3 regions of the Photorhabdus heterorhabditis genome follow, and region 1 is predicted to be linked to each of the others. Evidence: predicted binding sites of a transcription regulator. Region 1 holds the regulator's gene; each other region holds the start of a gene.

Evidence for each region. Region 1 encodes sigma-54, which starts transcription at its own class of promoters, with help from an activator protein. Its sites were predicted from a motif close to GTTGGCACANNTTTCGCTNT; they were not measured.
Region 2: the regulator sigma-54 is predicted to act here: its motif matches at 3,928-3,947, upstream of glnK (P-II family nitrogen regulator).
Region 3: the regulator sigma-54 is predicted to act here: its motif matches at 3,420-3,439, upstream of glnA (glutamate--ammonia ligase).

What each region holds. Positions count from the first base shown of each region.
Region 1 is NZ_LJCS01000010.1:26,759-33,891, forward strand. Features, by position in the region: gene kdsD (arabinose-5-phosphate isomerase KdsD) at 1-606, shown strand, start outside; gene kdsC (3-deoxy-manno-octulosonate-8-phosphatase KdsC) at 624-1,187, shown strand; gene lptC (LPS export ABC transporter periplasmic protein LptC) at 1,205-1,783, shown strand; gene lptA (lipopolysaccharide ABC transporter substrate-binding protein LptA) at 1,764-2,297, shown strand; gene lptB (LPS export ABC transporter ATP-binding protein) at 2,307-3,032, shown strand; gene rpoN (RNA polymerase factor sigma-54) at 3,060-4,499, shown strand; gene hpf (ribosome hibernation promoting factor) at 4,523-4,810, shown strand; gene ptsN (PTS IIA-like nitrogen regulatory protein PtsN) at 4,950-5,417, shown strand; gene rapZ (RNase adapter RapZ) at 5,493-6,344, shown strand; gene npr (PTS phosphocarrier protein NPr) at 6,344-6,616, shown strand; gene rnk (nucleoside diphosphate kinase regulator) at 6,806-7,133, shown strand, end outside.
Region 2 is NZ_LJCS01000009.1:83,588-90,720, reverse strand. Features, by position in the region: gene AM629_RS05665 (HHA domain-containing protein) at 86-289, shown strand; RNA gene ffs (signal recognition particle sRNA small type) at 375-471, opposite strand; gene AM629_RS05660 (YbaY family lipoprotein) at 602-1,048, opposite strand; gene tesB (acyl-CoA thioesterase II) at 1,299-2,162, shown strand; gene amtB (ammonium transporter AmtB) at 2,241-3,524, opposite strand; gene glnK (P-II family nitrogen regulator) at 3,547-3,885, opposite strand; gene AM629_RS05640 (SmdB family multidrug efflux ABC transporter permease/ATP-binding protein) at 4,066-5,850, opposite strand; gene AM629_RS05635 (SmdA family multidrug ABC transporter permease/ATP-binding protein) at 5,843-7,133, opposite strand, start outside.
Region 3 is NZ_LJCS01000006.1:103,745-110,877, forward strand. Features, by position in the region: gene glnG (nitrogen regulation protein NR(I)) at 1-542, opposite strand, end outside; gene glnL (nitrogen regulation protein NR(II)) at 552-1,601, opposite strand; gene glnA (glutamate--ammonia ligase) at 1,758-3,167, opposite strand; gene typA (ribosome-dependent GTPase TypA) at 3,694-5,535, shown strand; gene AM629_RS04150 (disulfide bond formation protein B) at 5,603-6,172, opposite strand; gene AM629_RS24500 (DUF5993 family protein) at 6,187-6,345, opposite strand.

The sequences.
Region 1 (7,133 bases):
TGTATGACTAACAATCACAACAGCAGCATGGGAAAAGCCGCAAATATCCATCTATGTATCAAAGTTCCACAAGAAGCCTGTCCGCTAGGCTTGGCTCCAACGACGAGTACCACTGCAACATTGGTGATGGGAGATGCTTTAGCTGTCGCATTGCTTCAGGCTCGTGGTTTTACCGCTGAAGATTTCGCACTATCACATCCTGGCGGCACACTTGGACGTAAGCTTCTACTACTGGTAAGTGATTTAATGAATACCGGCGAAGATATCCCAAGAATTAACCGGGATTCCTCCTTACGTGAAGCACTAGTTGAAATTACCCGCAAAAAATTGGGTATGACAGTTATTTGTGATGAAAATATGTATATTGATGGTATTTTTACCGATGGTGACTTGCGCCGCGTTTTTGATATGGGAATTGATTTGTACAACGTCAAAATTTCAGATGTTATGACTGCGGGTGGGGTCCGTATAAAGCCTAATGCCCTTGCAGTTGATGCATTAAACTTAATGCAATCACGTCATATCACTTCTCTATTGGTTACAGAGGGAAATAAATTGCTGGGTGTATTACATATGCATGACCTTTTACAAGCCGGTGTGGTTTAACCTATGAGAACGTTTTAATGAGCCAATTAGTTTATCTGGACACCTGTTATGGCCCAGTAAATAAAGACATTATTGAAAAAGCCAGTAAAATCCGCCTGCTGATTTGTGACGTTGATGGTGTCATGTCAGATGGCCTGGTATATATGGGAAACAATGGTGAAGAATTAAAAGCGTTTAATGTTCGTGACGGTTACGGGATTCGCTGCTTAATTACTTCAGGAATTGAAGTCGCTATTATCACTGGTCGTAAGGCTAAATTGCTGGAAGATCGAGCAAACACGCTAGGCATTACACATCTTTACCAGGGACAGAGTGATAAGGCTTTGGCGTATAGAGAACTGTTAGATAAACTGGGATTAAAACCAGAACAGGTTGCTTACATCGGTGATGATTTGATTGACTGGCCAGTCATGAAACAAGTGGGTTTATCTGTCGCTGTGGCAGATGCACATCCATTGCTATTACCAAAAGCACATTATGTCACCCAAATTGCAGGTGGTCGCGGTGCAGTAAGAGAACTTTGTGATTTGGTGCTTTTCGCTCAGAATAAGCTGGAAGATGCCAAAGGATTATCAATATAGGTTGAAGCGAAACAAGAATGGGTAAAATCAAATCCGGGTTGGCTATAATACTAGCACTAATCACCATGGCTCTAATTGGCTGGAACTTATCTGACTCAGACGAGACTGAACCGTCTTCTGCCGCAGATAACAACCAGCCGACATATCAAAGTCAGGAAACCATAACCTTTGTTTATGATCCTACTGGTAAGCTGACATATAAACTGGTCTCTGATGATGTCCAGAATTATGCTGAGCCAAAAATCACCTGGTTTACCAAACCAGTATTAATTACATATGATTCAAATGCCATTGCTACATGGACAGTACGTTCTAACAAAGCAAAATTGACTAATGATAAAATGCTCTATCTTTACGGAGATGTGCAAGTTGACAGCCTGACTGATACGTCACAATTACAACGTATTACTACAGAGAATGCTGTCGTCAACCTGGTAACCCAGGATGTCTCATCCGATGATCAGGTCACACTTATCGGTGTAGGGCTGAAATCCGTAGGAATGAAAATGCGTGGCAATCTGCGGAACAAAACCGCTGAACTGATTGAAAAGGTTAACACCTACTATGAAATCCAACATGAACAACAGAATCCGTAATGCTTTTATTGCCAGTGCTATTTTTGTGGTCAGCCTTCCCGCATTAGCACTAAAAGATGACACCCAGAAACCAATTTATATTGATTCTGACAAGCAATCCCTTGACATGACAGGAAACACTGCCACATTTACAGAAAATGTGATCGTTAAACAGGGCTCTATTGATATCCACGCCGACAAAGTCGTTATAACCCGCCCGAATGGTGATTCTAAAAAAATGATTGTTGAGGCATTCGGTAATCCTGTAACTTTCTATCAGTTACAGGATAACGGCAAACCAATCAAAGGCCGCGGTGCAAAAATGCGCTACGAAATGGATAAAGAGCTGGTTACACTGACTGGCAACGCCTATCTGGAACAGTTGAACAGCAATATAAAAGGCGACCGGATCACCTATTTGGTGCCAACCCAGCAAATGGAAGCATTCAGTGACAAAGGTAAACGAGTGACAACCGTCCTGTTACCTTCTCAGTTACAGGAAGAAGGCCCTGGGGCTAACAACAAGAGTAAATAACGATAATATATGGCAACACTAAACGCAGCAAACCTGGCAAAAGCTTATAAAGGCCGTAAGGTCGTTGAAAATGTCAGCCTGAACGTGAACTCCGGTGAAATTGTTGGCCTGCTTGGGCCCAACGGTGCTGGGAAAACCACAACTTTTTATATGGTCGTGGGGATTGTTTCACGGGATACCGGAACCATTACCATTGATAATGAAGATATCAGCTTACTGCCACTTCACGAGCGGGCACGCCGTGGTATTGGTTATTTACCTCAGGAAGCTTCAATTTTCCGCCGTCTGAGCGTCTTCGACAATCTGATGGCCGTATTGGAAATCCGCAAGGATCTAACTCAGGAACAGCGGAAAGAACGTGCCGAAGAGCTAATGGAAGAGTTCCATATCAGCCATCTCCGTGACAACCTTGGTCAATCACTATCCGGCGGTGAACGTCGCCGTGTAGAAATTGCCCGTGCGCTAGCAGCCAATCCTAAATTTATTTTACTGGATGAACCCTTTGCAGGCGTAGATCCCATCTCAGTTATCGATATCAAAAAGATCATTCAGCATTTGAGAGATTATGGACTAGGCGTTCTTATCACAGACCATAACGTCCGTGAAACATTGGATGTATGTGAGCGTGCTTATATTGTTAGCCAAGGGCATCTGATTGCTCATGGCACACCTAATGACATCCTTAGTAATGAACAGGTGAAGCGTGTTTACTTAGGCGAAGGTTTCCGGCTCTAATTCAGCCAGGAGAATTGAAATAATTCTATGAAGCAAAGTTTGCAACTCAGGCTTAGTCAGCAACTGGCAATAACACCACAGCTTCAACAAGCCATTCGTTTGTTGCAACTTTCTACGCTTGAGCTGCAACAGGAAATACAACAAGCGTTAGAAATGAACCCTTTGCTTGAACAGGATGAAGAGTACCAGGAAATCGGCAGTCAGGAATCTCCTGACAACGAAACTGAAGCTATGGATACGCTTGATGCCCTGCAACAAAAGGATATGCCAGACGAGCTACCACTAGATGCAAGCTGGGATGAGATTTACACAGCCGGAACGCCTTCTGGTACACGTAATGACTATAGTGCTGATGAATTGCCACTTTACCAAGGCGAGACAACTCAAACCCTACAAGACTATTTGATGTGGCAAGCAGAGCTGACTCCATTCACGGAAACAGATGCCGCCATTGCCACATCAATTATTGACGCCATAGATGATACAGGTTATCTCACTGTGCCACTGGAAGATATTCTTGCTAGTATTGGTGACAATCAACTCACTTTGGCAGAAGTAGAAACCGTGCTAAAACGGGTACAGCATTTTGATCCTATAGGTGTCGCGGCCCGTGATCTAAAAGATTGCCTTCTGATCCAGCTATCAATGTTCCCACCAGAAACACCTTATCTGCAAGAAGCAAAATTGATCGTCTGCGAACATCTGGAGTTGCTGGGTCATCGGGATTTCCGTAATTTAATCCGCCTTAGTCGCCTGAAAGAAGATACACTGAAAGAAGTCATAAATTTAATTCAGTCACTTGAACCAAGACCTGGTCTGGCGGTAAATACGGGTGAATCGCAGTATGTCATCCCTGATGTGTTAGTTCGAAAAGAAAGTGAATACTGGCAAGTAGAACTGAACGCAGATAACACTCCTCGTTTACGCATCAATCAGCATTATGCGGAACTTGGACAACATACACGCAATGAAAGTGATTGCCAGTTTATCCGCAATAACTTACAGGAAGCGAAGTGGCTTATCAAAAGTCTGGAAAGCCGAAATGACACCCTACTAAAAGTTACGCGTTGCATTGTAGAGCAGCAACAGGAATTTTTCGAACATGGCGAAGAACATATGAAACCTATGGTTCTGGCAGACATTGCTTTCCAGGTTGATATGCATGAATCTACCATTTCTAGGGTGACTACCCAGAAATTCCTGCACAGTCCGCGTGGTATTTTTGAATTGAAGTATTTTTTCTCCAGCCATGTTAATACAGAAAGTGGGGGCGAAGCCTCTTCAACTGCAATACGGGCTTTGGTGAAAAAACTGGTAGCAGCGGAAAACCCCGCCAAACCATTAAGTGACAGCAAACTGACGAGCATGCTGACCGACCAAGGCATCGTAGTTGCCCGACGGACTGTCGCAAAATATCGAGAGTCGTTATCCATTCCGCCATCAAACCAACGTAAGCGTCTGGTTTGAAATGAACAGATAAGGAAGACAATATGCAACTCAAAATAACTGGCCACAATATTGAAATTACTGATGCATTACGCGACATTATCACTGCAAAATGCAGCAAGCTGGATCAATATTTCGACAGGATCAACCTGACTCAGGTAATCCTCCGGGTGGAAAAGGTGCAACAAATCGCTGAGGCTACTGTACATATTAACGGAGGTGAGTTGCACGCATCCTCAGAACATGAGGATATGTATGCAGCAATTGATGGACTGGTCGACAAACTAGCTCGTCAGCTAACCAAACATAAAGACAAACTCAGACAACATTAACAACCCTTTTAACGAAAGCTGTAGTTTTTAAAGGCTACAGTAACAACAGCGGAGTTTTGCTGTAAACAGTGCAAAAATACCGGATGCCACAGATAATCTATGGTATCCGGTATCAATAGGCACCTAAGCGAATAGAAAAATGAATAACCAAGCAGATTTACTATTAAGCTCAGTCCTTTCCCTTGAATGTACACGTAATAATGTACATTGTTCGAGCAAAAAACGGGCTTTAGAGATTATCAGTGAGCTGGCATCTAAGCAGCTCAAATTACCAGAGAATATCGTATTCGAAGCAATATTGACCCGCGAAAAAGTGGGCACTACTGGAATTGGCAGTGGTATTGCTATCCCTCACGGTAAACTGGATGAAAATAGCTCGGATAAAACTGTTGGGGTTTTCCTTAATCTGGAACAACCTATTGCTTTTGATGCTATTGATAATCAACCCGTTGATTTGCTGTTTGCTTTACTGGTTCCAAACGATCAATGCCAGACCCACTTACATACATTGTCATTGATTGCCAAACGTCTTGCAGATAAAAATCTCTGCCGTCGTTTAAGATCAGCACAAAGTGATGAAGAACTTTACGCAATTATCACTGAATAGCTGTTGCAATGAATGGAAAGCAACAGATAGCAGTGGCTCATAACAACCACTGAGAAATTTAAGGGGAGTCGCCTCATGGTGCTGATGATAGTCAGTGGCCGTTCCGGTTCGGGTAAATCCGTTGCCTTGCGCGCGCTGGAAGATATGGGTTTTTATTGTGTGGATAACTTGCCGGTAGTATTGCTGCCGGAATTAGCAGATACGCTGGCTGACCGCGATATTTCTGCTGCTGTCAGTATTGACGTAAGAAACATGCCGGAATCACCAGAAATTTTCGAAGAAGCACTGACTAAACTACCGACCAGTTTCTCACCACAATTACTGTTTCTTGACGCTGACCGTAATACGTTAATCCGCCGTTACAGCGATACTCGCCGCTTGCATCCGTTATCAAGCAAAAATCTCTCTCTGGAAAGTGCGATTGATCAAGAAAGCGATCTGCTGGAGCCTCTTCGTTCAAGAGCCGATCTCATTATCGACACTTCGGAAATGTCAGTCCATGAACTGGCTGAGATGTTAAGGACTCGTCTGTTAGGCAAACGAGAACGCGAGCTGACAATGGTTTTTGAATCTTTCGGCTTTAAGCATGGTATTCCAATTGACGCCGATTATGTTTTTGACGTACGTTTCCTGCCAAATCCACACTGGGACCCGAAACTACGGCCAATGACAGGTCTTGATCGTCCCGTCGCCGCTTTCCTTGACCGCCATACGGAAGTGCATAACTTCATCTATCAAACCCGCAGTTATCTTGAACTGTGGCTACCCATGCTTGAAACGAATAACCGCAGCTATCTAACTGTTGCTATTGGTTGCACTGGTGGTAAACACCGTTCTGTTTATGTAGCAGAACAATTGGCTGATTATTTCCGTTCTCGTGGTAAAAATGTACAGTCACGCCACCGTACTCTCGAAAAGCGAAAATAATGACCGTCAAGCAGAAGCTTGAAATCAAAAATCGGCTGGGAATGCATGCTCGGCCTGCAATGAAACTGTATGACCTGGTACAGCTTTTTAAATCCCACGTTATCTTGCGCAATGATAGCCATGTTGAAGCTGAAGCCAGCAGTGTGATTGCCATGCTGATGCTGGATTCAGAAAAAGGCAGCTATATTGAAGTTGAAGCCAGCGGTCCAGATGAAGAGCTGGCTCTTGCAGCTATCATTGATCTATTTAATTCGGGATTTGACGAAGAATAACATCACCTACTCACTAGGGCCTTATCATGCTTTTCACCGTTTTTCATTAGCAACACAAAACAGTTCGTGATCATGATCTCTTTCTTTTCGAGTAAGAACAGCCTACTATCAGGTTAATTATTTTAAATAACACCCCCCTCCTTACGGTGCGGGGTGTTATTTTGTGTTGGAATCCATTTGGAGTGTGGTATGACTAAACCAGCAATTATTATCAACGAATTAGACGCGGAACGTTTAGACTCCCTGTTGGAACAACCGGCGTTTGCAGATACTAGTATCGCTGACGCTTTGAATGAGGAGCTGGATCGTGCAGAGATTGTACCGCCAGCAGAAATTCCATCAGACGTCGTGACTATGAACAGCCGGATTCGTTTCCTTGATCTAACAAGCAGCGAAGAGCGGGTACGAACTTTAGTTTATCCAGCATCACTGCAAGACAGTTCAGACCAGCTTTCTGTCATGGCTCCTCTGGGTGCTGCATTACTGGGGCTTCGTATTGGCGATGAAATCAGTTGGA
Region 2 (7,133 bases), on a different contig from region 1:
TGTATGACTTAAATTGTTCCTTGAGAAAAATTTGGCTGATATTTCCTTAAATAATTTTTTATATATGTTAATAAGAAAGGCAACTATGACTAAAACTGATTATCTGATGCGTTTAAGAAAATGCACCACGATTGATACACTAGAGCGTGTGATTGAAAAAAACAAATATGAACTTTCAGGAGACGAACTTGAACTATTCTACTCTGCTGCGGATCATCGCCTGGCTGAGCTGACCATGAATAAACTGTATGACAGAATTCCACCTTCAGTATGGAAATACGTTCGCTAAAGTAGTCTTCATCAGACAAAAAACGATCCGGGCCGGTAAAGTGCTATCGGCTTATTAGGTCAGCTATCAACAAAATTGGCGAGGGCTCTGCCAGCGACATCCCGGCACACACATCCCTTGCTATAGCTGCTTCCTTCCGGACCTGACCAAGTTAACAAGTTAGCGTTGCGGGAGAACCAACAGAGCCCCCATTGACTGATTGCTTTGGCTTCAAAGCGGCGCCATTATCATTCATACCTGTCTAAATAGCAAGACAAGCAGGTTCGAATGATGATTTCTTATACATTGAGAATAAATACTCAAGAACATGTATTATCTAACCGCTTTTAGTATAATTTCGATATCTTTAGTCTTCCCATTATTAATTACTTCATATGCAGTATCTGTAACAAACATTAAACGATTATGTAGAGAAACAGAAGCACTGACGACAATACGCGCATTTGGCTTAACGTCGCTTGGACGATAAGGCAGAACAAAATGAAAAGGTGATTGTTTTCCGTCTAAGCGTTCTCTCTTCTGGGATAAAGTAATTGAGGGTGCATCAGCCAGAGATACATCAGATAAAGACACTGTCAGAATAGCATCCGCTGGCAATGCAATACGCTGTAAGATATTGATATTGCCTTTAACATAATGCTGTTTTACTGGATTTTCAATCTGCTCTACCCGAGTATCTACTGTCTCGGTGCCTTTGCTATTACACCCAACCAAAGCAGCTGCCAGTAATACACTCGTAGATATTTGCCATAATTTCATACACACTTCTCCATTCTTAACTGATCTATATAAATAATAAAATGAATTTGAATATCAAACCATTAAATCTAAGCCACCTAAATTATAGATTAGAAAAATGAATATAAGTCCCAGATAAATCTCATATTCTTTATTGCACTACTATCAGGGCCTGAAACATTTACAATTTAGTTATTTATTTATCATTCATTAATGGGACAATAATCACCTGTTATATTTCTAATAACCCAATAAAAAACAAAGGCATATTATGAGTAAGTCATTACACAATCTGATCAATTTGATGAATCTAGAAAAAATTGAAGAAGGCATTTACCGGGGTCAAAGTAAAGACTTAGGTTTTCCTCAGGTTTTCGGAGGGCAAGTGATCGGTCAAGCACTCTATGCTGCCACACAAACTGTCGCAGATAATCGGATCAGTAATTCTTTCCACAGCTATTTCTTACGTCCCGGAGACAGTAGTAAACCTATCGTCTATGACGTTGAAATTTTACGTGATGGAGGAAGTTTCAGCGCCCGACGAGTGAGCGCGATTCAAAATGGCAAACCTATCTTTTATATGACAGCCTCATTCCAAAGCTATGAAGAAGGTTTCGAACACCAAAATATGATGCCAGATGTACCATATCCAGAAGAACTCACCCCTCAAGATGAAATTGCGAAGAAAATATCTCACCTATTACCCCAAAGAATGCAAAATATTTTTCTCTACCCATGCCCGTTTGAAATGAGGCCCGTAAAATATTACAGCCCGTTTAATTGTCCACCAGAAGAACCTATACGCTATGTCTGGTTTCGCAGTAATGGTGATATGCCTGCTAATCCTTTAATTCATCAATACTTACTTGGCTATGCCTCTGATTTTAACTTTCTACCAACAGCATTGCAGCCTCATGGTGTTGGATTTCTTGAGAAAAATATCCAGATAGCAACTATTGACCATTCCATGTGGTTCCACCGCCCATTTAAACTGGACGACTGGTTACTATATGCTATAGACAGCCCATCAGCCTCTGGGGCCCGTGGCTTTGTTCGTGGACAGATTTACAACCGCGAAGGGGTACTTATCGCCTCGACTGTACAAGAAGGACTGATTAGAAAGCGAACCAAATAAAATGTAACAAAGGCAGCAAATAAGAAACCAATATCACACTTTATGGCCTTACCGCTGCCGTTTCGTTTATATTACAGATTAGTTATAAGCACTTTCGCCGTGAGCATTAATATCCAATCCTTCTCTTTCAGTTTCAACAGTAACCCGCAGCCCTACCAGTAGATCCGCTATTTTGAAAGCAATAAACGCAACGATTACTGACCAAACTACACAAACTAATATGCTGAAAGCTTGGATACTAACTTGCTCCAACATAGCTATTCCTTCAGAATAACCGGTTCCTCCCAACGACTTAGCTGTAAAAATCCCGGTCAAAAGACAACCAACTATCCCACATACGCCGTGTATACCAAATACATCACACACATCATCAGCACGTAACCACCTTTTCAGGATCACGACTCCCCAAAGTCCTGCAAAACCTGCTATCAGACCAATGATAAGAGCCCCACCGACACCAACCGTTCCCGCAGCCGGTGTAACACCAACCAGCCCAGCAATACAGCCTGAACAGGCACCCAAAAGTGATGGCTTATTACGGAAGAACCATTCAGCGAAAATCCACGATAAAATAGCAGCGGCTGTCGCCACAACTGTATTCAAAAATGCTAGAGCAGCTATCTCATTAGCTTCACCAGCAGAACCTGCATTAAAACCAAACCAACCGATATAAAGTACAGCTGTACCGATGAAAACCATTGGTAGATTATGTGGCTTGAATGCTTCTTTCCCAAAACCAGTACGTTTTCCCAATAAATAAGCACCAACCAGCCCTGCTACAGCCGCGTTAATATGCACAACCGTGCCACCAGCAAAATCTAGCGCCCCATCTTGTGAAAGTATCCCCCCTCCCCAAACCATATGCGCCATAGGTAGATAAGAAAACGTCAACCATAACACACTGAAAATCAATAAAGCTGGAAAGCGAATACGTTCCCCTAAGGCACCAGTAATCAAGGCGACTGTAATACAAGCAAAAGACCCTTGAAATGCCACATGAATTAATTGATAAAAACTGCCAGTTAAATCAGTCAATACCAAGTTCTTCAACATCATCTGACTAAAACTACCGAAGAAACCATTTCCCGGTTCAAAAGCCAAGCTGTAACCGTAAATTATCCACAACACACATACCAGAGCAAAACTCACCATAACCTGAGCCATCAGAGATAAAACATTTTTGCTCCGCAACAATCCACCGTAAAACAGAGCAATGCCCGGAATTGTCATAAACAAAACAAGTACTGTACAAATCATCATAAAAGTATTATCTGCTTTGTCGGCAACACTTTCTGCCGCTTGAGATAATGATGGTAAACAACTGGCTGCAATACCGACAGCCACAGAGAATTGTCTTTTCATATATATTATCTCTATCAGTGACTTATAGTGCTGCATCATTGGTTTCGCCTGTTCTGATACGAATAACTTGCTGTAATTCGATAACAAAAATCTTACCGTCACCAACTTTTCCAGTGAAAGCGGATTGCTGAATAGCATGAATTACCTCCTCAACTAATTCATCTGCTACAGCGATATCTATCTTTACTTTAGGTAAAAAGTTAAGGCTGTATTCAGCTCCACGATAAAGCTCGGCATGCCCTTTCTGACGACCAAATCCTTTTACTTCTGTTATAGTCAGCCCCTGAACACCTAGACCAGAAAGAGCCCCCCTTATATCCTCCAGTTTGAATGGCTTTATAATTGTCGTAATGAGCTTCATATATCCTCCTACCACTCGGTTATTGTGTTTGCAATTAAGTAGATAGCAAGGGATGTGCCAGAAATTAAAAACATATAAAAATCAAATAATAATAAAGAAAATACAAATTACGGGGAGAGGAAGAAAGGGAGAGCAACGAATGTACTCCCCCATTAGCGCACTAGATTAGTGCAAATAAGGTTAAATCAATATCTCTTTCTCAGAAATTGCGCCGCATTCATTTAATGTATCACCTACTTGTTGTAGCTGATACATCTGATAATAACGCCCACATTCCGCCAATAACTGCTGATGGCGTCCTTGTTCAATAATTGCACCACGATGCAGCACTAGAATAGTATCGGCTTCTACAATAGTGGACAAACGGTGAGCAATAACAATCAAAGTCGTTTGCTGACGAATCAATCTCAAAGCCTGTTGTATCGCTTGTTCTGTACCTGAATCGATATTTGCTGTCGCTTCATCAAGGATTAAAATTTGTGGTGTTTGCACTAACACCCTCGCCATAGCAAGCAATTGTTTTTGCCCTGCTGACAACGTATTACCCTGCTCTCCCAAGATAGTATGAAGACCATTAGACAATGAACGTACTAATTCAGCTAATTGTACTGTTTCCAATACCTGCCAGACTTTCTCTTCTGAGATATTCCGACCAAGCGTAATATTACCAAAGAAAGAGTCAACAAGAACAACCGGGTCCTGCTGAACTATTGCCACTCCATTACGTAACACCGAATGAGACAAGGATGATACAGATCGTCCGTCAAGGTAAATTTCCCCCTTCTGCCACGGGTAATACCCCATCAGTAAATTTGCCAACGTACTTTTACCACTGCCAGTATGCCCAACCAAAGCAACAAAACCGTGGGTCGGAATCTGCACATTGATATCTTGTAACACTACTTTGTTATCTCGGTAAGAAAAACTCAAATTTTCTATTTCAATCCGACCGCTGGATAACGGCTGACTATCTATGCCATAACCTTGTTGAGGACTATCCATTAACTCAAATATCCTCTCACCAGAAACTACAGCTTGTTGCAGGATAGATTGCTGAGCAGCCAGTTCGATTAGTGGTTCATTCAGTCGCCCCAAGTAATTAATAAAAGCATACAATACCCCAACACCAATCACTCCTGATCCACTGAATCCAAACAGCACTATAAGACCACACAACACCATAGCCGATAACAAACTCAGTAATGGCCTCAATAAAATCCCATCCAACCGTAGTGCCTGCATTCTCACTTTATAATGAGCACGGTTAGTCAACAATATACGCTCACCAAAACGAGCCTGTTGCCTGAATTGCTGAACAACATGCATTCCATTGATGATCTCGTTAAAGTTATCATTAATATCAGCCAGATAACTACGTACCCGCCGAATAATAGGTGTACTCAAGTGCTGATATATTGCCATGACAATCAACACAACAGGGAAAATAAGAATAGCAACCAATGCCATACGCCATTCCAGCATAAACATAGCAATCAGCATCGCGCCAATTAGTGCTATACTGTGGAATACTGCTGGAACCACATTGACATAAAGATCTTTAATAACTTCAGTATCGTTCGTTACACGGGAAATCAATTGCCCGACCGGTTGATTATCAAAAGCACTTAAAGGCTGGCGCAATGCTGCATTCATCACATCAGTACGAAGTTGCTGAACTACATCAACTGACACTTGATTAAATAATAAAGCTTGAAAATAATGCAATGCAGCTGTAATCAGTTGCAAAACAACAAAGGTTATAGCTAGCCCTGTAACCACTTCAACAGGCATATTACCCGTTGCAACCATATTATCGATAAAATAACTAATTAAAACCGGGCCGCTTACTTCCGCAATTGCAGCCCCCCACAGCATCAGTACCGCCAGCCCTAATGGTTTACGATAATTTTTTCCATAAACTAACAGACGTTTCAGAGAAGGCCACAATTGACGAACCTTAGTCATCTTTATTTCCTTCTACTACTCCATCCTCGTCATCTAGTGCTGCTTCAAGTTGCTGATAATGATACATATCACGATACCATCCTGGCTGTTCTACCAATTGTTGGTGCCGCCCTTGATGTATAACAGAACCTTGCTGCATCACCAGAATATTATCTGCATCAGTTAATGCAGATAGGCGGTGAGCACTGATAATAACGGTGCGTTGTTGCCTCCATTGGCTAAGGTTTTGCAAAATATTGTACTCAGTTTGCCCATCAACTGCCGATAAAGAATCATCCAGAATTAAAATCTCTGCATCTAAAAGTAAAGCCCTGGCAATAGAAATGCGTTGTTTCTGTCCACCAGATAGCATCACACCACGCTCACCCACTTCCGTTTGATATCCCTCAGGTAAACTAAGAATATCTTCATGGACATTGGCAAGACGGGCAACCTCTTCAATTTGTTCCTGTGTTGCATCTGGACATCCCAAAGCAATATTCCTAGCAACTGTATCTGAAAATAGAAAAGGTGTTTGATTTACAACAGCAAACCGCGCTCGCCACTCATCTAACCGGATATCAGTAATTTTTATCGATTGGAAAAGAATTTCCCCATCAGTCACATCAAACTGTCTTTGTATCAGCGCAAGTAGCGTGCTCTTACCTGAGCCGGTCGGACCACAAATCCCCAGCAACTGCCCGGGAGCTAAACAGAAATTAATCTGACTCAGAACAGTCTTGTTACTTTGTGGATAATTAAACGCTTTGATATTTACATTCAAAGTACTACGTTCAGGCGATAAATGGCGGGTACCATCCTCAATGACCGGCGGCTCTTGCAACAAACTACGGATACGGCTGTATGCAGCACTTCCCCGTTCAACAATATTAAACATCCACGCCAACGCCAACATTGGCCAAATCATCAGGCCGAGATACATCACGAAACTAGTGAGTTCACCAAGTGTCAAAACACCATTCAACACCATCCAGCTACCACCACCTATAGCCAAAAAATTTGACATACCGATCGCAATAAAAATTGTCGGATCAAATCTGGCATCCACTTTAGCAACATACATATTCTTACGGCCAGCTTCCACAGCAACCTGTTCAAACTGATTTGATTGCAGATCTTCAAGGCCAAATGCCTTGATCATTCGGATACTGCTCAAACTCTCTTGGACTTGGTTATTCAGAGCAGAAAATGCACCTTGTGCGGATTTGAAACGGCCATGAAGCTGATCACCATATCGTTTAATGATAATTGCCATAATAGGCATAGGTAACAAAGATAGCAGA
Region 3 (7,133 bases), on a different contig from region 1:
GCGTGGGCCACCAATTCTTTTCCTGTACCGGATTCGCCATTAATCAGGACACTGATAGAAGAACGGGAGAGGCGGCCAATGATACGGTAAACGTCCTGCATGGCAGGCGCTTCACCTATCATGTCGGAAACTGGTGTGACGGCCTGCGGGTTTCTGGTTGGTTGATTCTGTTCGCGGGAGTGGCTAAGCGCCCGTTCCAGCAGTGCGACTGTTTCATCAATATCAAAGGGTTTTGGTAAGTAATCAAAAGCCCCTTGCTGATAGGCACTGACTGCGGCATCCAGATCTGAGTGGGCAGTCATAATGATGACGGGCAGTAATGGATTATTCTGCTTGATGTTATTCAGCAGGTTTAGTCCATTCATTCCCGGCATACGGATATCCGAAATCAAGACATCAGGCGTGGTTTGCGCCAGTGCGGTCAATACGCTATCAGCATCTGCAAAGCTGGTACATTCCATTCCCGCACTGCTTAACGCCCGCTCAAGTACCCAGCGGATTGAGTTATCATCATCAACGATCCAGATTTTTCCCGGTTGCATAGTTATCCTCTATTTCTTGATCGGTAAGTAGATAGAAAATTCTGTGTGCCCCGGCCAACTGGTAAATTCTATTTTGCCGGAGTGTTGATCTATCAAGCTGCGAGCAATCGATAGACCAAGACCTGTTCCACCTTCATGAGCACTGACCATCGGGTAAAATAAGGTGTCCTGAATCTGTGGCGGGATACCCGGCCCGTTATCTTCCACGTCAATTCTGGCCGCCAGACGATAGCGTTCACCATGTAGGGTGATCTGAAAGGCGGTACGGGTACGCAGGGTAATAGAACCTCCCTGTTTTCCCAGTGCTTGCAAGGCATTACGGGTGATGTTCAGTAAAACTTGTTCAATCTGATCAGGGTAGTGGGCCAGTTCTGGCAGGCTGGGATCGTAATCTTTTATTAGTGTCACGTTATCCGGCATTTCCAGTGAGACTAACTGGTAGACCCGCTCAGCAACATAATGAATGCTTTGCTTAATTTGTTCGCCCGGATGTTGTGGCCCAAGTAGTCTGTCTACCAGATGACGTAACCGGTCGGCTTGTTCAATAATCACTTGGGTATATTCCTGTAAAGCAGGGTCAGGCAGCGCTCTTGAAAGTAATTGCGCGGCTCCCCTCAGCCCGCCGAGGGGATTTTTGATTTCATGTGCCAGCCCCCGAACCAATTCCCGTGCAGCTATCTGTTGGGCTTGTTGTACCTGCTCTTGGCTTAACCGGCGTTGACTATCCATAGGTGCCAGTTCCAGCAAGATGAACTGCTCGGAAATCGGTTGGGCACTGAGCGACATGATGTGAGAGCGGTTATCAACCACTAACGTCACTTCGTTATCAGTGAAACTCTGACCACTGACCAGACTGGAGTGCATCAATTCTGTATCCAGTGAAAAATAACTAAACAATACTGGAAGAGGTGTACCAAATAGTTTACGAGCACTCTGAGCTAATAATTGCAGTGCTGAATGGTTGGCGTAACGGATCACAAGGTCAGTATCCAGTACCAGCACGCTGTTAATCAGTGAGTTTAGTATTTGCCCAGTATCGGGCAGATTTTCCGTTTTCATCTGGTTACACTCCTGCACCTTTTTGGTGCACTGTATCATGTTCGAGCGTAAAACCCAGCAAAAGCCTGAACTCGGAAAGTGGGAAAAAGGCCCATCCGAAGATGGGCTAAAGGTTTCACGGCAACAAAAAATGATCAGCAGGAATAGGGCTGTTAGTTACACGCTGTAATACAGCTCAAACTCTAGTGGATGTGGTGTCAGGCGGACACGTTCCATTTCGCTGTTTTTCAATTCAATATAAGCATCAATGGCGTCGTCGGTGAATACACCACCGCGAGTCAAGAATTCGCGGTCAGTATCCAGTGCTGCCAAGGCTTCATCCAGAGAAGAAGCGACAGTTGGGATCTCTTTGGCTTCTTCTGGTGGCAGGTCATATAAGTTTTTATCCATTGCATCACCCGGATGGATTTTGTTGATAATACCATCAAGACCTGCCATCAATTGAGCAGCAAAAGCCAGATAAGGGTTAGCTGCCGGATCAGGGAAACGTATTTCAATACGGCGGGCCTTGGTGCTTGCCACAACAGGAATACGGATAGATGCAGAACGGTTACGGGCAGAGTAGGCCAGCATAACGGGTGCTTCATAGCCTGGAACCAGACGTTTATAGGAGTTGGTTGTCGGGTTGGTAAACGCATTCAGTGCACGGGCATGTTTGATAATACCGCCGATGTAGAATAGCGCTAGTTCGGACAGGCCACCGTATTTGTCACCGGCAAACAGGTTAGTGCCGTTTTTGGACAGGGACATGTGGCAATGCATACCGGAACCATTATCGCCAACCAGCGGTTTTGGCATAAAGGTTGCGGTCTTGCCAAAGTTGTGCGCCACATTATGCACGACGTATTTGTAAATCTGAGTTTCGTCAGCTTTTTTGGTCATGGTGTTGAAACGGGTCGCGATTTCATTTTGACCAGCGGTTCCAACTTCATGATGGTGAGCTTCTACCACCAGCCCCATTTCTTCCATGGTTAGACACATGGCTGAACGCAAATCTTGAGAAGAATCAACGGGAGGCACTGGGGCGTAACCGCCTTTTACTGCTGGTCGATGGCCTTTGTTGCCACCTTCGTATTGAGTCCCAGAGTTCCATGCGGCTTCGATATCATCAAGATGATAGTAAGAACCTGACATGGAACTGCCAAAACGCACGTCATCAAACAGGAAGAATTCAGGTTCCGGTCCACACAGGACGGTATCTGCAATTCCGCTTGAACGTAGGAAATCTTCAGCGCGTTTGGATATGGAACGAGGGTCGCGGTCATAACCTTGCATGGTGCCTGGTTCCAGGATATCGCAACGTAGGATCAGCGTGGCATCATCAAAGAAGGGATCAAGCATGGCTGTGCTTGGATCTGGCATCAGCACCATGTCAGATTCGTTAATGCCTTTCCACCCGCCAATTGAGGAGCCGTCGAACATTTTGCCATCTTCAAAGAAGTCTGCATTAACCTGATGAGCAGGAATGGTCATATGCTGTTCTTTGCCTTTGGTATCAGTGAAACGCAAATCAATAAACTTCACCTGATGTTCTTCAATCATGGTTAAAACATGTTCAGCGGACATACTCGGTTTCTCCTGGTTTGTGTCGGTCTTGATAAAATGGTTGTGATAAGACTTAAAGAAAACACAGTTATACCCGTTATCTTTCAAGTTGCCTCTTTATTGGCTGCACTCACTTAGGTCACAGAGTTATCTATGCTCCCGGGGATGCGTTCTCTTGCCGTCGCGATACATTTTGAAATCCATTGGGTATATATCATTTTACCTTAACAAGGCTATTTACTCGTTTGCAAACTATTATGTGTTTGTGAACGATTTGCGAAAAGCGTGCCAACTTTCTAACACCTTGCAATATACTGTGTTATGGGTATGCCTATGATAGGATATCCTGATGTTTAGTGGAATTGCACTATTTTGGTGCAATCATGTTACTATCGCGCATCATGTTAGTGCGTTTGTGCTGAAAATGCGTCTGTTTATGGGCGTGAAAAGGATCACAATTCCATAGGTACCAAGTTGTGAAGAATAGATTATTGTGATCCTGTTTAGTCCTTCGACCAATGTGTGTACAATAGCGCGCCATTTCTAAATGCCTGAGGCAAAGTTTGTGATCGAAAAATTGCGTAATATCGCCATCATCGCGCATGTTGACCACGGTAAAACCACCCTGGTTGACAAGCTGCTGCAACAATCCGGTACTTTCGGTGACCGTGCGACAGCGACAGAGCGTGTGATGGACTCCAATGATCTGGAGAAAGAGCGTGGAATTACTATCCTCGCAAAAAATACCGCCATTAAATGGAATGACTACCGTATTAATATCGTAGACACTCCGGGACATGCCGATTTCGGCGGTGAAGTAGAACGTGTTATGTCTATGGTTGACAGCGTACTGTTGCTGGTCGATGCCATGGATGGGCCAATGCCTCAGACCCGTTTTGTGACACAGAAAGCGTTCGCTCATGGTTTGAAACCGATTGTGGTCATTAACAAAGTTGACCGTCCAGGTGCTCGCCCTGATTGGGTTGTCGATCAGGTATTTGACCTGTTTGTCAATTTGGGTGCGACTGACGAACAACTGGACTTCCCAATTATCTATGCATCTGCATTGATGGGGATTGCTGGTACTGATCATGAAGATATGGCGGAAGATATGACGCCGTTATATCAGGCGATTGTTGAGCATGTAGAGCCACCGAAAGTTGACCTTAATGGCTCGTTCCAGATGCAGATCTCTCAGCTGGATTACAACAACTATGTTGGCGTTATCGGGATTGGCCGTATCAAGCGCGGTACGGTTAAACCAAACCAGAACGTCACTATTATTGATAGCGAAGGGAAAACCCGGAACGGCAAAATTGGTAAGGTGCTGGGCCACTTGGGTCTGGAGCGTATTGAGAGCGAGCAAGCTGAAGCCGGTGACATCATTGCGATTACTGGTTTGGGCGAGCTGAATATTTCTGATACTTTGTGTGATATTAGTGCTGTTGAAGCGCTGCCACCGCTGGCTGTTGATGAGCCGACGGTAAGTATGTACTTCTGTGTTAACACTTCTCCTTTCTGTGGTCGTGAAGGCAAATATGTGACTTCTCGTCAGATCCTTGAGCGCCTGAAGAAAGAGCTGGTTCATAACGTGGCACTGCGTGTCGAAGAAACAGAAGATCCGGATGCGTTCCGTGTTTCTGGCCGTGGTGAATTACACTTATCTGTTCTGATTGAGAACATGCGCCGTGAAGGTTTTGAACTGGCGGTATCCCGTCCGAAAGTTATCTTCCGTGAGATCGATGGCCGTAAACAAGAGCCATTTGAACAGGTGACGCTGGATATTGAAGAGCAGCATCAGGGTGATGTAATGCAGGCGTTGGGTGAGCGTAAAGCTGATCTGCGTGATATGTTGCCAGACGGTAAAGGCCGTGTGCGCCTTGATTATGTTATTCCAAGCCGTGGTTTGATTGGTTTCCGTACTGAGTTCATGACGATGACTTCCGGTACGGGTTTGCTGTATGCAACATTCAGCCACTATGATGATATTCGTCCAGGTGAAATTGGTCGCCGTCAGAACGGTGTGATGATTTCTAATGGTCAGGGTAAAGCGGTTGCTTATGCGCTTTACAGCTTACAGGATCGCGGTAAGTTGTTCTTGGGCCATGGTGCAGAAGTGTATGAAGGCCAGGTGATCGGTATTCATTCCCGTTCAAATGATCTGACAGTTAACTGTCTGACGGGTAAAAAACTGACGAACGTCCGTGCGTCAGGCACTGACGAAGCGACAACCCTGTCTCCACATATTAAGAAAACCTTGGAGCAGGCTCTGGAGTTTATTGATGATGACGAGCTGGTAGAAGTGACCCCTGTGTCTATTCGCCTGCGTAAACGCCATCTGACAGAAAACGAACGTCGTCGTGCGTACCGCAGTAAAGAGGCATCGTAATCTTACTGTGATACTAATGCTTAGGGCGCCGACGGCGCCCTGAGTTTTTTAATTTTAAACAATAAGATTATTTACCCAGCAATTGGTAGAACGTTGGGTTGTCATCACATTGCCCGCCACCACACTCCAGAACGGTAGAGATTAAATTTGCTGCAATTAATAGGACAAATAAACCAATAAGAATCTGACCGAAAACCGGTGCGTTTTCCTTTTCTTCGGTTGTTTTTTCCAGACTTTTTAATATCAGCATGACTGATATGGCAATTATAGCAATAATGGAGGAAAGGAGTGCCCAAGTATAAAAATGTAGACCAAAAAGGGCGGAACCATAACCGGTATCACCGGGCATTATATGTAAAAACACTTGTCGGATCGCAATAATCCCAGTCACGATACAGCCAATAAGTGCGATACCGTAATGCGCGCTTTTAATACCAAAGCGTAGATTAAATAAGAAACCAAATCCTATCATTATCATGCCTGTCCGTTGTAACAAACATAATGGGCAAGGCAGTTCTGAAAGGACTAACTGATAATAGAAGGCAACGGTAAGTGCGGCACTAATACCAAATAATCCAATGATGTTGAATATCGTGCCGTAGCTGATTTTCTGTTTTGTTGCTAATACCTGATTCATCCGATTGTCTCCAGTTAAAAAGATAGATTTAACGAATCAGTTGCATGATGGATAAACCAAGCTACAGTCGTCACCAAAAGAAGACCCCATAGGGTATAACTTGTTTTATACTTGCCATATAGGGTGGTGATAACCGCAAATAATGCGAGTAAAAAAGGTAAAAACATATACATGGTTGGTTCTCCTGTTTTTTAAGAACATTTAAGACCTTTCCCTGTAGTAGATTGCGTTCTTCAGGGTAGGGAATTCATCGTACTAAGTTTAGGATCGTTTACTTCGATACAAGCGAGCAGTTATCCATTAAAAGAAATGCGTTGATGGTATTAATGAAAACAACTCTTTTTGGTATCACATTTGAAAACGTACAAACCTGCATTATTAAAGTGAAGTTTTGGTATTTGAATAGTGTGTGATTTAACCCACTATTCGTAGTGTGCTGCTAATAACAATTGTAGTCAATACTATTTATGTTTGCCACCATTCAGAAGGATGAGCGTGATTATAATTTGGTGAGAGTTTGTATGAGTTGTTTTTTCTTTAATAGTTAAGTAGGAAACGATTAAAAGTGGTGAAGAGTATCTTTGCTTGAAGACTCTCCAATTTAACTATTATTGGTAGGTTTACTTATAAATGGTTTGGTCTATATAATTTTCTACAATTCACCCTTCCACACGATTAAGAAGTTATATTTAAATAGTTGAGAAGTTATATTTAAACGATAGAAAACCTCATGTTCTGGTTGATGTTGGGATGCTCTTTCAGATAAGAAGTCATCGGTTGGATACTCATTACTTATTAAAGAAATTATCCCAGACATTTTCTATGGGGAAAATTATGTTTTTATCTTATATACCCAATAGATTTCAAGTTGCAGTGCGGCGGCAAGAGAACGCATCCCCAGGGGCATAGATAGCGATGTGACTGGGGTGAGTGAGTGTAGCCAATAAAAAAGAGGCAACTT